One region of the Pedobacter superstes genome, then DNA from elsewhere that is predicted to be linked to it. Evidence: riboswitches for the same ligand, from Rfam matches in the RefSeq annotation. Region 1 holds a riboswitch; the other holds the start of a gene.
The links. Region 1 has a riboswitch for cobalamin ahead of WG906_RS15725 (ribonucleoside-diphosphate reductase small subunit). Riboswitches for the same ligand answer to the same signal wherever they lie in the genome.

Region 2: another riboswitch for cobalamin. It lies ahead of WG906_RS05795 (ABC transporter substrate-binding protein); the one in region 1 lies ahead of WG906_RS15725 (ribonucleoside-diphosphate reductase small subunit).

Annotation. Positions count from the first base shown of each region.
Region 1 is NZ_JBBJCN010000005.1:395,272-400,449, reverse strand. Features, by position in the region: gene WG906_RS15730 (ribonucleoside-diphosphate reductase subunit alpha) at 1-2,072, opposite strand, end outside; gene WG906_RS15725 (ribonucleoside-diphosphate reductase small subunit) at 2,219-3,190, opposite strand; cobalamin riboswitch at 3,300-3,516, opposite strand; gene WG906_RS15720 (septal ring lytic transglycosylase RlpA family protein) at 3,622-3,972, opposite strand; gene WG906_RS15715 (methionine-R-sulfoxide reductase) at 4,074-4,547, opposite strand; gene rlmH (23S rRNA (pseudouridine(1915)-N(3))-methyltransferase RlmH) at 4,678-5,151, shown strand.
Region 2 is NZ_JBBJCN010000002.1:82,725-87,902, reverse strand. Features, by position in the region: gene WG906_RS05795 (ABC transporter substrate-binding protein) at 1-1,144, opposite strand, end outside; cobalamin riboswitch at 1,172-1,360, opposite strand; gene WG906_RS05790 (hypothetical protein) at 1,449-1,694, opposite strand; gene WG906_RS05785 (GH35 family beta-galactosidase) at 1,833-3,491, opposite strand; gene WG906_RS05780 (PKD domain-containing protein) at 3,504-4,580, opposite strand; gene rpsO (30S ribosomal protein S15) at 4,758-5,036, shown strand; gene pnp (polyribonucleotide nucleotidyltransferase) at 5,166-5,178, shown strand, end outside.

The DNA of each region.
Region 1 (5,178 bases):
ATTGTCCGCATTTTAATTTCCCAAACAGTTTTGTACAAAGCCTTTATCTCAACAGGTATTTCTTCAATATCCTGGATAGAGCCATTTGCGGTAATAATTTTATTCTTCATATCATTATTCCACAAACCAAGATTCACTAAATCTTTAAGAAGATGTTTGTTAACAACCATAAACTCACCGCTCAAAACACGACGAGTATAAATATTGGAAGTGTAGGGTTCGAAGCATTCATTATTTCCAAGTATTTGGGATGTGGAAGCTGTAGGCATAGGAGCTACTAATAAAGAATTTCTCACGCCATGATTCATCACATCCAGACGTAAATTATCCCAATCCCATCTGTTGCTTGCCGGGGCAACGTTCCACAAATCGAATTGAAACTGGCCCTTTGACAATGGTGAGCCCTTAAACGATTCATAAGCACCTTCCTTAATCGCCAAATCTTTTGACGCTGTCATTGCAGCGAAATAAATGGTCTCAAAAATCTCTTTATTTAATTGCTGAGCTTCATCACTTTCGAAAGGCAAACGCAAAAGAATAAAAGCATCTGCTAAGCCCTGCACGCCTAAACCTACCGGACGATGCCTCATATTTGAATTTCTGGCTTCCTCAACGGGATAATAATTATGGTCAATTATCTTATTGAGATTTAATGTTACCTGGTAAGTTACTTCATATAATTTCTGGTGGTCGAACACACCATTCGTGATGTAGCGTGGTAATGCAAGAGATGCAAGATTGCAAACTGCAATTTCATCAGCAGAGGTATATTCTAATATTTCGGTGCAAAGATTTGAACTCTTAATCGTTCCAAGATTTTGCTGATTAGATTTCCGGTTTGCTGCATCCTTATATAAAAGATAAGGAGTTCCTGTTTCAACCTGAGCATCTAAAATTGCGAACCAAAGTTCCTGAGCCTTGACTGTTTTTCTTGCTCTTCCCTCCTGCTCATACTTTGTATATAGGGTTTCAAATTCGTCGCCCCAGCATTCGTGCAGTCCAGGTGCTTCATGGGGACAGAACAGACTCCAGTCTTCATTTGCTTCTACCCGCTTCATAAATAAATCGCAAATCCATAAGGCAAGAAATAAATCGCGGGCGCGCATTTCCTCTTTTCCGTGATTTTTCCGAAGATCAAGAAATTCAAATACGTCCGCATGCCATGGCTCAAGGTAAACGGCAAAAGCTCCTTTTCGTTTACCTCCTCCCTGATCAACATATCTTGCAGTATCATTAAACACCCTTAGCATCGGCACAATTCCATTACTGGTCCCATTTGTGCCGCTGATATAAGATCCTGTTGCCCTGACATTATGAATGCTTAAACCAATACCGCCGGCACTTTGAGATATCTTTGCAGTTTGCTTTAACGTATCATAAATTCCATCAATGCTGTCATCTTTCATTGTAAGCAAAAAGCAAGATGACATCTGAGGCTTTGGGGTGCCTGCATTAAATAAGGTCGGAGTTGCGTGAGTGAACCATCGCTCAGAAATCAGATTATACGTTTTGATAACGCTGTCGATGTCACTTTTGTGTATCCCTACAGCAACCCGCATAAACATGTGTTGAGGGCGCTCCGCAATCTCACCGTCAAGTTTTAACAGGTATGACTTTTCGAGAGTTTTAAATCCGAAATAGTCAAATCCAAAATCACGATCGTAAATTATGGTGCTATCCAGAATGATTGAGTTTTCATCAATAATTTCCATTACATCATCTGCAATTAGCGATGCTGCCTTCTCAATCTTCGGATCTATATACTGATGCAGTTTCCGCATGGTTTCTGAAAAAGACTTGGTAGTATTTTTGTGCAGATTAGAAACCGCTATACGGGATGCCAGCAAAGCGTAATCAGGATGTTTGGTTGTAAGGGATGCTGCTGTTTCTGCAGCAAGATTATCCAGCTCCGAAGTCGTTACTCCATCAAATAAGCCTTCAATTACCTTCTTAGCAACATCAATCGGGTCAACCAAAGAGGGGTTTAATCCATAGCACAGCTTTTCAATCCTGGCTGTTATTTTATCGAACTTTACGGTTTCTTTTGTTCCGTTTCTTTTTATTACAAACATTGAGGGGAGATTTGAGATGTGAGAGATGAGATTTGAGTACTTGCAAATCTCATCAGTTATTTAGTTCTATAATATTATGAATCAATTGAGATGTTAAGTTAGTAGACTGTCTCATATCTAAAATCTCACATCTCATATCTAGCAGATCAGAAATCCTCGTCCAGAGAAAACGCCTGACTTCCTTCATTTACCGACATGACACCGCTTTTCTGATAATCGCCAACACGCTTTTCGAAAAAGTTTGTTTTTCCCTGGAGTGAGATCATTTCCATAAAGTCGAATGGGTTTGTTACACCAAACATTTTGTCGTATCCCAGTTCAGATAACCATCTGTCGGCTACGAACTCGATGTACTGGCTCATAAGTTTGGCGTTCATCCCTATAAGTGCAACCGGCAAAGCATCAGTGATAAACTCTTTTTCAATACTAACAGCATCCGAAATTATTTGAAATACTTCTTCCTGAGAAAGTCTGTTTTTCAACATGCTGTAAAGCAAACATGCAAATTCACAATGCAGCCCTTCGTCACGTGATATGAGTTCGTTGCTGAATGTTAAACCCGGCATTAGTCCGCGCTTTTTCAGCCAGAAAATGGAGCAGAAACTTCCGCTGAAAAAAATACCTTCTACTGCAGCAAAGGCTACCAGTCGCTGAGCAAAACTGCCATTATCAATCCATCGTAATGCCCAATCAGCTTTTTTCTTCACACAGGGAACGGTATCAATGGCATGAAACAGGCGGTCCTTTTCGGCATGATCCTTAATGTATGTGTCGATCAACAAAGCGTACGTTTCGGAGTGAATATTCTCCATCATGATTTGAAACCCATAGAAGCAACGTGCCTCGGGCACCTGCACTTCATTCATAAAGTTTACCGCAAGGTTTTCATTTACAATTCCGTCGCTTGCTGCGAAAAATGCAAGAATGTGCGACACAAAATGCTTTTCTCCGGAATTCAGATTTTCCCAATCTTTTAAATCGCCGGAAAGATCGATCTCTTCGGCTGTCCAGAAACTGGCTTCATGCTTTTTGTACATCTCCCAGATAGCGGGATAGTTAATCGGCAGGATCACAAAACGATCCTTGTTTTCTTTGAGTAATATTTCGTCCTGTTGCATAGCAGTTTAAATTTAATTAATGCGAAACAGGAATTGACAAAAGACGGGTATTCCATAAAGCAGGAGCTAAACGGAGACGAGCTTCTGTCAAAACCTTATACGTGAAAGTTTTGACAAAATCATTCTGGCAGGTGTCTGGCTTGGAATATTATAGTTTATTAGTCATGGGTATATCAGTGATTAGTTTTATGTACTAATGACTAATGAACTTAAGAACTAATGAAATACCTCCTTACAGTTGCACGTCAGCCCGTGATTTTAACACGGTTCCCTTTTAATCATAGCTCGGCATTGCTTAACTATGAACCTGAATGAAATATGTGAAAGAACTTATTGAAACAAATATAGGTGTGATTGAATGAAGTGCACCGGGGAAGTTTTAAACAGGAGAATAGTTTTAAACAATATGGGCAAGAGGTGCCTTTAACCGGCTATTTCTTTTTGTATTTTATTTCAACAGATGCTACTCCCTCTTCAAGCATCCCAATTTTACGCGCAGCTTTCTTTGAAAGATCAATAATTCTACCAGACACAAAAGGCCCTCTGTCATTTATTTTTACTTTAACAGACTGTCCATTTTTAAGATTCGTTACCCTAACCTTAGTACCGAAAGGTAATGACTTATGCGCGGCAGTTCGTTTTGAATTTCGAAACTTCTCACCGCTGGCCGTCTTTTTCCCGTTAAACTTTTTTGCATAGAACGAGGCCTTCCCGGTTTGGGTTACGGTTTCTGAGCAGGAAGACAAAAAAAATAAAGACAGCAGCAGGTATTGACATCTCATCCAATAAAAGTAAAACTTATTAAAAAAAACAATCCCAAAAGTTTTCCACTTTTGGGATTGAATGTCAATAAACATTAAGCTTAAAACACCCTGATAAGAGATTATTTCTTTGCAGCGGGAATAAAATTCATCGAAATTGAATTAACACAATGACGGGTATTCTTCGACGTAAATCCTTCTCCTAAAAACACATGCCCTAAATGGCCGCCACATTTGGCACAAACAATTTCTGTCCGCATACCATCAGGATCTGGGATTCGTTTTACGGCCCCTTTAATTTCATCATCAAAACTAGGCCATCCGCAGTGTGAATCGAACTTGCTATCCGAAATGTAAAGAGGGTTATTGCATCGCTTGCACGTATAAGTACCTTTTTCTTTATTATTAAGGAGTGTTCCTGTCCCGGGATACTCCGTTCCTTTATTTACAATTACCCGTTCTTCTTCGGGAGTTAATTTATTGTATTCCATTTTCTTTGCATTATTAATTGAAGCTTCTTTTACAGTCTTTTTATCCTGCCCGCACGAATAAAATGCTATGCATAATAAACTTGCTATTATATATATGGTTTTCATCACATCAATAAGTTTTTATCACTCTCTATTATATACGTTTATTTGGCATAAAATAGTTTTATACGCTTAGAATTTATAATAGAAGCTGAATCAAATATAGCGGTACCTTTGTTAAGATTAAAAATTTAGCATGAAGATAACTTTTCTGGTATTAGGAAAAACAGAAGATAGCTATTTAAAAGAAGGAATAGAGAAATACTTGAAACGATTAAAACACTATGTCAAATTTGAAATAGTTGAAATACCTGAGTTAAAAAACACGAAAAACCTCTCGGAGGATCAGCAAAAACTAAAAGAAGCAGAACTTATATCAAAAAACTTAAGCAACACCGATTATATTGTTTTGCTGGATGAAAAAGGACAAGAATTTAGCTCTGTCCAATTTTCGGGATTTATAAGCAAAAAAATGCTCTCGAGCGTGCAAAACCTGGTTTTTATTGTAGGAGGACCGTACGGATTTGATAACAGTTTGCTAACAACAGCCAACGAAAAGCTGTCTCTTTCAAAAATGACTTTTTCACATCAGATGGTTCGACTTTTTTTTGTTGAACAGGTTTACAGGGCATTCAGCATTCTTAAAGGGGAGCCTTACCACCACGAATAATCACATTATAGACACAAATATTATGCT
Region 2 (5,178 bases), on a different contig from region 1:
AAACTATATGAGGGTTTACTACACCTGATTCCCAGTAATCATTTGATCCCAAATCATTTACTTTTTTATTGAAATTGTAAATGGTGTTGTTTTTGTAAGGTTTGAAAAAGGTATACCTTACATCAATAGAAGCGATATCAGCCTTGCTGTTTGCAATCCCGGAGTTAATCCAATAATCTGCTTTTAATGCTATCGGCGCCACAGACTCAAAGCTAAGGGCCATGCTTCCTGTGCCTTTAACATCAGCCCAAGAATAAGATGCACCTGCGTCATTAAAAAATTTTGTCATAAAACTGGTTCCATCCGGTACGAACCAGGACCCTTTGTAAGGCATCCCTACAATTATGGAGGGTTTGTTAATGGTTTTTTTTCCTAGTTCTGCAAGCTGATTATATTCTTTTTCTATCCGGGCAAATTTCCTGTTCACCAGATCCTCTTTATTCACTAATGCGGCCAATAATTTTACCCACTCTGCGCGGCCCAAAGGTGTGGTTTCGAGCCATTCGGAATTTAATAAAACCGGAATTCCGGCATCAATTAATGTTTGATAACGACTAAAACTGGCACTTGGGTTACCCATGGCCATAACCAGGTCGGGATCCATAGAAATGATGACTTCAGTATTAATAGTCCCCTCTTCTCCGATTTCCCGTACTTTTCCGGATTTTATATTGGCTCTGACTTTAGGAGAAGTAACATATTTCAAACTTCCGAGCCCAACTAAAATATCAGAGGATTCCGCAAAATCGGCCATGGCGATTTGAAGGGACGACATTCCAATTAATTTCTTTACAGGTATTTCTATTGCCTGCGATTTCTGGAAGCCTTTGGGTACAGGATTTCCCCGCCGGATTAAAACGTACTTTAACGTATCTTTTTTTGTGCCGGTGTAATTTACAATAGAAATGATTTTATAGTCGGCAAAGTATTGAATGTCAAATCCTTTTGCATATTTAACTTTAGTTTTTGTAAAGGTCGAATGTTCGAATATTTTCGAATGGGATTGCCTTGAAGATTGGGTTTGCTGACATGCAGAATTTAACAAGACAATTGCAACAAATGCAATGAAATAAAATAAGTGGGGGCGCGACAGGAAATTCAATTTCCTGCAGGCTGAGCGTGAATTCCGGCTGTTTTTTATCATATCCTCCTGGCCTTTCTTCCGAAAGCATGAGCAAAGTTTTTTAAGGCAGGTCTTCTGACTTCCTCTAAACTGACAGCCTTCCCATTCATAACGAAAAGTGGCATCATGCAGTTGCGGTATCTGAGGTTACAGCAGCGGAGACTGTTCCGGATTTACACCGGTATTCCCTATTAAAGCGGCCTGTTTGGGCCTGCTACCTTCGCCGCAAAACTAATGAAAATTTGGTGATTTTCGATTGATTATTATCTTATCCAGGCTTTTCGGTTAGCCGGATTCAAAAAAAATAAAATGCTTTTACGAAGGGTTAAGATGTTTCTTTATGTAATTCTATCTCAACTCTTTCGCCTAATTGGGCGATTTCTTTAGAGCTTAAACGAGATGCGGGAGTTGAGGTATATTCTCCGCTTGAATTATTTCTGTACAAATACTCGTAATGACTTCCGCTTAAATGAACCTCAAAAATAGAGTATAGTTCATTTTTTCCCTCAATGTCCTGGCAAACCTCAAAAAGTCTGGGGTCGTTAACAAGCTGGTATTTGAAAGTTTTCATAAAGTTGTTTAATAAGCATTTTCTTTTAACACCATTAAGGGGTTAAATTCGAGTCAAACCAGCCCAAATTATGGTTTAAAAGAGTATTTTAGAATAAAGGTTTTATACTAAAAAAGTTTTATCGCATTTCTAAATAACTTATTCAAACCTATATAATTTAATCTTCAATATGCCAGGCTCTGTAGTTAGTCTGGCACCTGTACCTGTTCTGTAAGCATGAGCTTCATCCGCAAGCTTATAGCTTATCATAATATTATCACCGTTTAATAATCTACCCTGTTTCCATTTACCGTCTTCAAAAACACCCTCTCTAACCCATGAAAGCCCTGCCATTTTCGGCCCCGGAGATAGGGGAACGAACGTCACATCAATATCACTTCCAGCAACAGTGAAAGCATCAGGGCCAGTATTTATTACCAATCCATAGCCTTTAGATACCTGGGTAACTCCGCTCCAGTTTTTCCTTAAAGTTACTGTAATCTTGTACCCTCCAAGACTCGCCGTTTGAACAGAATCCACCTTATCAAGTGAAAATCCGCTAATGGCCCCGTCAGCCTGTGCAGCTGTTATCTCCGGAGTTAACTGTCTCAAAACGTTATAAGCCTTTGCAATCGGTGTTTTGGAAGGTTCATCCACTTTATTATCGATCCCGAAAGGAGAGTAGCCTATTGCATCATGAAATCCAATCACATAAAAGGCGTTGGCAGCCCCATTTTCGCCAGAAAAAGATTCCGGAATGAACAAAGGGTTCCACGAATGATGATACATTTTGGTAATACGCTTTGTATCGGGAAGGTAAATGTCTGGCGACAAAAAATCTATTGCCGGCGCACCGGCGCGCCATATATCATGAACATGCGCCTGTGGTCCTCCACCGGGATAATCGCCTGGCTTCTTATCCTCCGGTTGTACAATCCATGCATTCACAAACATGGGGATATTGTATTCGGCTTTACCAGCTTCAGCTATTGAATTTATATATTTTGCATAATTCCAGGCCATAAAGGCTTCATCTGCCGAATGATTATTGCCAAATACTTCAGTCCATGTGCCTTTGGTTTTGGATCCGGCCGCCTCTAACAGTTTTTTTAATGATGGCTGCAGATCGGTTTTGTTTTTTCGGATACTCTCTAATAATTGTTCAGGAACAGGTTTTGCAAATTCAGAATTTGCGAAAGAAGAATGATCTCTTGTTCCACCAATTACACCAACCTCATTCTCGACCTGCACCATAATCACCGTCTTTTTTTTGCTATCAACCGTTTTTAGATGACGCATTAATGCAGCAAAAGCCTTAGCGTCTGCTTTGGCGGATGCCGCACCTAAGGCACTGATAGTTTCTGTCGACCTTCCATTTTCAAGCACTATTCTCGGAAAACGTTTATAATCTTTTTTTACCCATTCCGGTGAATAATGCGATAATCCATTTTTCCAGCTTCCAAACCAAAGCAATATAACCCGCATATTATTTTCACGGGCCCCGCTTAAAATTCCATCAACTAAAGAAAAATCAAATTTGCCTTCCTGAGGCTCTATCAGCTCCCAGGATACTGCGACTAAGGCAGTATTCAGGTTCATTTGTTTTAATGGCTGCCATAAGGGATTTAGATAGTCCAGGTTCGATGAGCTGGAGTTATGAAGCTCACCCCCCAAAACCAAATAGGGTTTCCCATCTACGATGAGTTGCGTGGCTTTACCTCGCTTTTCGAGGTGGGGGGCCTCCTGAGAATTTGCATTCAAACAGAAAGCGATTAGAATAAAGTTGAAAATCGTAAAGTTTTTAAAAAATAATTTCATGGATACTCTATGTTATTTTACAGCAACATCCCATATTTTAGCCATTCGGGATTTACCTTCAGGACCTTCGATATTTAGTACTACTATATATTTCCCGGGTTCCTTATAGTAGTGAACAGGATTTTGTTCTGTTGAAGAGGTTTTATCACCAAAATCCCAATGCCACTTCGTGATTTTTCCTGCACTTTCGTCCCTAAAGGTAACCTGCCGCTTTTTCATGTCGGTAACGATGAATGACCACTGCGCATCAAATGATTTTATATACTTATTCTGCAGTGGCATTAAAGTAAATATGGTGCCCAAACTTGAATTACCATACATTTTATGATTTTTTGACAGATTCCAGAAACCTTTAATTTTCTCGTTATTCACGTCGTCGTAATCAATTACCGCCCAGGTTAAGCCGATCTTCTTTAGGTCATATAAAACCGACTCAACAGCACGGGACGGACCTTCGGCACCAGCGTAATCAAAGGGGGTTATCCAAAATTCGGCAGTAAGTTTTCCGGGTTCGCCAGGTTTAAAATTGTATGAATATTCAATATTCGAATAGGGAAGGTTTTTGATCCATGGTTGAGATCCCCAGGCAAGAGCCCAGTCTTTACCTGCAGCAGGAGTGAAAATATGATAGTTCTGGGCATGGACTCCATGATACGCAAAATAGGTTTCCCAACGATCTAAACTTTGATTAGGATGCTGCTCATCAATTAAAGGGCCTCCCGAAAGGTCTCCATCTATTACAATTTCAAAAATATCATTATGTAAACCCGCGAGAGTGAAATCCCAGTAATTGTCGTAAGCTTCATATAGAAAATACAAGCGATTCAAACCTTTAACCCAGGCAACCCGGACCTTTACATCCAGATTTGAAGGATCTGTTTTAGGATAACGTCCCGAATCATCCCACAGCTGATCGGTCCCTACGATATATTCTTTAGGAAAACTATCCCAATCGTCTGTCTTTCCATCAATCCTTGGAATCATATTAGAAGGAAACTGGTAAACTTTGTACCCCCGGTCTTCCTGAGCGAAAGAGGGCAGATACACCAAAACCAATAAGGCGCCCGCACACAGTACTTTAAAGTTCATAGAAATATATAATTGGATATTTATGCAAGTTAATAAATTTGCTATCCGGTAAAAATTGAATATATAAATGTTACACGGGATGATTATCTCTGTTGTTGACTTGTTAAATCAAACCCAATCACTTACCTTTGCAGCCAAATAACAAAATAGTTTAACCGCTTTAATATTATTCAGGTAATGTATTTAAGTACAGAGTACAAGGCAGAAATTTTTGCCAAACATGGTAAAGGCGCAACTGATACAGGTTCTGCCGAAGGTCAGGTAGCTTTATTTACCTCACGTATCGCTCATTTAACCGGGCATTTAAAGAAAAACAAAAAAGATTTTTCTACTCAATTAGCTCTTCAGAAATTAGTAGGTAAGCGTCGTGCTTTACTAGCTTATTTGTACAAGAAAGATATCAACAGATATCGTGCTATTATCAAAGCTTTAGAGTTAAGAGATATTATTAAATAATTCTTTTAAAAAAAAAAGTTTAAAGCCATCCTATAAGGGTGGCTTTTTTTTTAACTTCGTCAATAAATATTTTTAATAATATCCAGATGCGTTCTTAAAGAGGAAAAGCGCATTATTTAATGAAAGAAAATGAGTTATAACT